Regions from separate parts of the Acetivibrio saccincola genome, predicted to be linked through region 1. Evidence: a T-box and tRNA genes for the amino acid it is inferred to sense, from the RefSeq annotation. Region 1 holds a T-box; the other holds one or more tRNA genes.
The links. A T-box is a leader RNA that pairs with one kind of tRNA and senses whether it is charged. The one in region 1 lies ahead of ileS (isoleucine--tRNA ligase), so its partner is inferred to be a tRNA-Ile.

Region 1 (3,422 bases):
CACACTTAGTGCCTTCAGGTAGAATGTCCTTTGTATCCACCTCATACCATGCATTAGAGCCTCTTTCCTTAAAGAGGTTTGCCACCGCTTCTATTGTTTGATCATTTATAAGCTCTTTATTACATTCTTTGCAGTAAAATATAGGAATTGGAACTCCCCATATTCTCTGTCTAGAAATACACCAGTCCCCTCTGTCTCTAACCATTGCTGTTATCCTGTCTTTTCCCCATTCAGGAACCCACTTAACTGTGTCAATAGCTTTAATTGCCTCATCCCTGAAACCTTCCACAGATGCAAACCACTGCTCTGTAGCCCTGAAAATTATTGGTTCTTTACATCTCCAGCAATGAGGGTATTGGTGATCTATTTTTTCAGATGTCAGAAGATGCCCTGTTTCTTTTAGCTGTTCAATAATGGCAGCATTTGATTTTTCGTAGAAAAGACCTGCAAACTGTCCTGCCTCCTCTGTCAGATATCCTTTATCGTCAACAGGTACAATTACAGGAATATCGTATTTTTTACACACTTCAAAGTCCTCTGCACCATGACCCGGAGCAGTGTGAACACAACCGGTACCCGCTTCTAAAGTTACATGGTCACCTGTTATTATCACCGAATCCCTGTCAAGGAAAGGATGCCTGCACAAAATTCCTTCCAATTCCTCTCCTTTAAACCTTTCCACCACTTGATATTCTTCAATTTCTGCTGTTTTCATAACATTTTCTATTAATTCTTCTGCCACTACATAGTACTCATTACCGGCTTTTACTACAGCATAATCAAATTCTGCATTTAAACATATAGCTAAGTTTCCAGGGAGCGTCCAGGTAGTTGTAGTCCATATTACAAAATAAATATCATTTACATTATCAGTTATTGATTTAAATTTACCTTTGTCATCTTTTACGTTAAATTTAACATATATAGATAAAGTGGTATCCTCTAAATACTCTATTTCAGCCTCTGCAAGTGCTGTTTCACACTGAGGACACCAGTATACAGGTCTCAATCCCTTATAAATATATCCTTTTTTTGCCATTTCTCCAAATACTTCAATTTGTTTAGCTTCAAATTCAGGCTCTAAAGTTACATAAGGGTTATTCCAATCACCGCGTACTCCAAGCCTTTTAAAAGCATTTCTTTGTATATCCAGGTACTTTAGGGCAAAATCCCTGCAGGCATTCCTGAACTTTACAGGTCCTACTTCGTGCCTCTTTAAGCCCAGTTCTTTTATTGCCCTTTGTTCAATGGGAAGACCGTGAGTATCCCAGCCTGGAACATAAGGGGTTTTGTATCCTTTCATACTGTAGTACTTTATAACTATGTCCTTTAGTATTTTGTTTAAAGAAGTTCCAAGATGTATTCCCCCGTTTGCATAGGGAGGTCCGTCATGTAGGATAAAAACAGGCTTTCCTTCATTTTTCGCAAGCTGTTTTTTATAAATATCCATATCTTCCCATTTCTTCAAAAACTCCGGTTCCCTTTGAGGAAGATTCCCTCTCATGGGAAAATCGGTTTTTGGTAAATTTAGTGTTTTTCCATAATCAACTGACATATTTATACCTCCATTTATAATTTAAACTTTTATGTTGTTTTCAAAAATATTATTTATAATCAAAAAGCCCTCATCCTGAAAAAAGGGACGAGAGCTTTAACTCACGCGGTACCACCCACTTTATTTATTAATATATAAACCCAGCGGCATTTATTACCAAGGCAGCATTAATGCCATTTGAATATAGCCTGATTTATATATTAAATAAATCACTCAATTAACATAACGGGTTACCCGGCTTTGCTTAGTGGAAATTTCTTTCTTTCGGCAAAGCAACTCCTAGATGATTTTCGAAAATTACCTTTACAGGTTCGCACCAGCCACCTGCTCTCTTAAAAAGAATAATTTTCTACTCCTTCTATTCATCGTTTTTAACGCTATTAAAGTTTTGGTCATTTAAGAGAAATTATACAATATGGTATATTTTAATGTCAAGGGAGGATTTTTAATTTATTTTTTGAACTCCCACAACTTCATAACTTGAAAGCCTGTTGCCATCCCAGTTAAACAGCATTGTACCCTGTTTTCCCGTAGGCATGGCTTCACCGTTTTCAAAACCAATTACAGTGGTTTCTTTTTTTAATATTTTAAAGCCTATTACAGCCAAAACACCGCTTTTTTCAGCTACACCTGAAGCTTTATAATCCGGATAGTTGGTATAGGTAGTTCCGAAATTTAAAATCCCGTTTGCTATATCATTATCTACAAGATTCATTGGAAGATATTCCTGGTTTGTAAGTATTGTAGCCCCGGGTGGCCTTGTCCCTTTATCAAATGGCTCATGTGTTTCGTAGTTTACAGCCTGCAGCACCTCCGGGTCGTATTTTAAATTTAGCTGGTAGCCTGCAAAATTAGCTGCAAGGTTTATGCTGATTTCTGCCTTTATAACATCCCCTACTTCTCCCTGGTTTTTATCAACCTTTAAATATATGTAATTGCTTGTTGAAGGTTCATTGGGAACAGGTATGCTTTCTATATTTACATCCTTTACCAATCTTTTGTCTTCTTCAGTTGTTTTTGGGGCAACACCTATGCTGTCTTCCTCCCCGCCAGGGCTTTTACCGTTAGTTTCCCCGTTATCACCTGTAATATTATCTTTTCCTCCTTCATTGCCGCCTTGTTCCGCACTTTGGTCTTTCCTTGAAATGTCAGAATCTGTGACAACAGGGTCATCTCCTTGTTTGTCCTTGTCTTTATTTGAGCTGCATCCGGTTAAAACAGAAAAAATCATAAAAATTGATGCCAAAAGCAAAATTATTTTTTTATTATTGTACAATAATATCATCTCCTAAAATAAAGTTATTTACACTATTCCTTGAATTCTTTTATAACACAATATTAACTAAAATTCAATTGTTTTTATCACATTTTAACAAAAGAAAAAAGCCACAAAATAATGTATAAATCATTATATGCGGCTTTTATATTAAATTATAAATTTATAATATATATTTAAAATATTAATTAGTTGATTACAACCGATTTAGTTGATTACAACCGATTCCTGCACTTTGCAATCAGGTATTTCATAACCGTCCCAGTTAAAGATCATTACTCCTAAAGTAGTACCTGATGCTGAAGGTCTTCTTTCAAATGTAATTTCCGTTCTTTCTTCTTTTAACACTTTAAATGAAATTTCTGCTAAAACACCGCCGTCTTCACTATAACCACTGCTTCTTAAAGAAGTCATATCCACATATAATTTTCCAAAAGCCAATCTTCCTGCTTCTAAATCATTGGAAACAACTGATATTGGTAAGAATTCTTCGTTATTAATAACGGTGCTGCCTCCTGGCATTGTGCGCTTACCGTAAACCTCACCTGATGGCTGTACAGGAACTAAAACTTCAGGGTCATATTGTACATT
Region 2 (3,422 bases), 310 kb from region 1:
TCTACAAATTCAAGTTTTCCTTTAGAGCCTATGTATGGATTTGTTCCTTCTAGCGGTCTGAATGTCCCTGTACCCTTTATCATAAATGAACAGTCACTGTAATTGCCTATCCATCCTGCCCCTGCCCTGCTCATTGCATCCCTTACATTATCTATGTTTTCCTCCGGTACAAAAACCACCACTTTATAAAGCTTTAGTGTCCTATGTCTTTTTAAATTCTCCAATTCACTAAGACCTAAAACTTCAGCAAGATGCTCATTAACACCCCCGTCAGCCACATCTAAATTTGTATGGGCACTGTACACGGCAATATCATTTCTTATCAGGTTATATATAATTCTGCCCTTTACATCATCGTAATTTATCCTTTTCAGCCCTTTAAATATAAGCGGATGGTGGGATACAATTAAATCTGTATTTTTTTCTACAGCCTCTTCTACAACCTTTGAAGTAACATCAAGACAAACCATTACACGCTTTATATCCTTTTCTTTCCTGCCTATAATAAGCCCTGAATTGTCATAGTCTTCTGCAAGGCTTTTTGGGGCAATGTTCTCTATATATTTTATAATTTCTGAAAGCTTTACGGACATTTAAAATCCAACTCCCTTCATATTGTTGTAATAGCTTTTCGGTACTTCTCTCTAAGATTAATATACTCTTTTCTCTTATTAGAATCTTTTTCCTTCATATTTTCCATTTGGCTTATAATTTTGTCAAGCTGGTTAATTTTATTTTGAATATGTATTTTTAGCAAAGGATCTTTATTTTCAAACAGCTTTTCCCCAATATAGTAGTATAAAATATCCTTACTTAGGATTTTCCCCGTCCATCTTGCAGCAATAACATCATATATCTTATTCTCTTCCCTCACCAGTTTTTCATCATAAACTTCAAAACCATTACTGCATAGCCACTCATGAAGTACTTCAACGGCAGTCATAGGCTGGAGTATTAACGCATTGGCTTTTTTTGCTTTATCTATGCCCCTTTCTAAAATATCTTTTATAATTACGCCTCCCATACCTGCAATTATTATTACATCCACTTCATGGTCTTCTATGGTGTCAAGCCCGTTTCCTACCCTGGTTTCAATATTTGCTGAAAGTCCGTATTCCTCTATATTTGCTTTTGCAATATTTATGGGGCCGGGTCTTATGTCAGATGCAATTGCCCTTTTACATTTTTTATTATTCACTAAATAAATTGGTATATATGCATGATCTGTTCCAATATCACTGACAATATTACACTCAGGCACCATGTGGCTAATTAATTTCAGGCGGCCTGGTAACTCCATTTCTAAATTTCCCCTTCCGTTTTTTATATATTTCTTATTTTATAATGGTTTTTTAATGTTTTTTGTATAATTTTTTTAGAATAACAGCGCAAATAATAGTATACACTAAAATAACTGCAAAAAACAAACAAGAAAAAGGGAGAATGTTTAATGATTCAAAATTTTAGGGTATTAAATATAAAAGACACTGAAAGTCCTGTAGAATCATTGATAATATGTAAAAACCCCATTGCAAACAGTTTCGGTACATTAAATTTTAATATACCTTCATCCATTGTATCAAAAGAACAAGAAAACAATGATATTTTTGATATGCTTCCGAAAAAAAAATAAGAAGTCTTTCTGATAAGACTTCTTATTTTCTGTGGTGGGCCTTCAGGGACTCGAACCCCGGACCTACCGGTTATGAGCCGGTTGCTCTAACCAACTGAGCTAAAAGCCCTTGTGGCTCCTCAAGTAGGACTCGAACCTACGACCCTGCGGTTAACAGCCGCATGCTCTACCGACTGAGCTATTGAGGAACGCCTTTTTGTTAACGCCTCACATGAGGCACAAGTATTATTATACATGGCTACTCATAACAGGTCAAGAATAGTTTTAAGTGCATTATTTAAATTTACCTTGCTATTTCATCATTTTTTATAAATATACTTCATTTTTCATGCCAATGCTAAATTTTAAAAAAATTTAATTTACATTTTCCGAATTTTTATTTTTATATTCTAAGAGCAATTCCCTAAGTTCTGATGCATGCTTTCCTTCTTGCTCTGCAAATCTTTTAAAAACCTCTTTTATTTTTTCATCTTCAATTCTCTTTGAATACATTTCATAATCCCTTACAAGCTCCATAGAATTCTCCCAGGCTCTTAACAATCTGTCGTATGTGGTATACTCCACTGCATTATTATTCATATGTTCATTATTATTCATATGATGTTCATTATTATTCATATATTCCATTTATCACCATCTCCTACCCTATATTGTACTATGTCCTTAGTTTTGCAATAGTTTTTTAAATTATTCATTCTAGAAATCGGAAGTTGTTTTTAGATTTCGAGCCATTTTTATGTAGTTCATCTAAAAGGATAAATTTATTCACAAATAATAGTATTTTTTGTCCAACATGCTATAAAATTTTACGAATGGTGTTTAAGCATGTTGAACACAAGTTTAAATTTTTACCCTAAAATATATTGATTTTTATTGCTATATGTTTTATTATACAACTAGTATATTTATTATACTCCCCTAGATCCCGTAGTTTAGCCTATATTGCTAAATGTACGGGATGCTTTTTATCCATTATGAACAGTATTTAGACAAACAGACAAATAGTTGGTTTTATAATTAAACCTTCTGTTTGTCTGTTTGTCTATTTATATGTTTGTCTATAAAAGACTCTTCAATAAATTAAGTAGACAAAAAACCCGATATAAACCGAGTTTTAATCTAAATAATCTTTTAATTTTTTACTTCTGCTTGGATGCCTTAATTTTCTCAATGCCTTAGCTTCTATTTGTCGTATACGCTCCCTGGTTACATTAAATTCTTTACCAACTTCTTCAAGAGTTCTCGCCCTTCCATCGTCAAGACCAAACCTTAACCTTAAAACTTTTTCCTCCCTTGGTGTCAATGTATCTAAAACATCTATAAGCTGTTCTTTTAAAAGTGTAAATGCTGCTGCATCTGCTGGTGCAGGAACATCATCATCAGGGATGAAATCCCCTAAGTGGCTGTCTTCTTCTTCTCCTATAGGAGTTTCTAAAGATACAGGCTCCTGGGAAATCTTCATAATATCCCGGACTTTCTCCACAGGCATATTCATTTCCCTTGCAATTTCCTCCGGCTGAGGTTCTTTCCCCAGCTCCTGCAGAAGCTGCCTTGATACCCTTATAAGCTTATTTATTGTCTCAACCATATGAACAGGTATCCTTATGGTCCTTGCCTGGTCTGCAATAGCCCTTGTAATTGCCTGTCTTATCCACCATGTTGCATATGTGCTGAATTTATATCCCTTCCTGTAATCAAATTTTTCAACAGCTTTTATAAGTCCTAAATTCCCCTCCTGTATCAAATCTAAAAACAGCATACCTCTTCCTACATATCTCTTAGCTATACT

Region 2: it encodes a tRNA-Ile, which carries the amino acid that the T-box ahead of ileS (isoleucine--tRNA ligase) is inferred to sense. The anticodon was not compared.

What each region holds. Positions count from the first base shown of each region.
Region 1 is NZ_CP025197.1:1,761,869-1,765,290, reverse strand. Features, by position in the region: gene ileS (isoleucine--tRNA ligase) at 1-1,555, opposite strand, end outside; T-box leader at 1,636-1,930, opposite strand; gene HVS_RS07825 (cohesin domain-containing protein) at 2,001-2,831, opposite strand; gene HVS_RS07820 (cohesin domain-containing protein) at 3,039-3,422, opposite strand, start outside.
Region 2 is NZ_CP025197.1:2,067,291-2,070,712, forward strand. Features, by position in the region: gene HVS_RS09255 (Nif3-like dinuclear metal center hexameric protein) at 1-593, opposite strand, end outside; gene HVS_RS09260 (tRNA (adenine(22)-N(1))-methyltransferase) at 611-1,300, opposite strand; gene HVS_RS09265 (hypothetical protein) at 1,451-1,633, shown strand; tRNA gene HVS_RS09270 (tRNA-Ile) at 1,666-1,742, opposite strand; tRNA gene HVS_RS09275 (tRNA-Asn) at 1,746-1,821, opposite strand; gene HVS_RS09280 (ferritin family protein) at 1,988-2,212, opposite strand; gene rpoD (RNA polymerase sigma factor RpoD) at 2,748-3,422, opposite strand, start outside.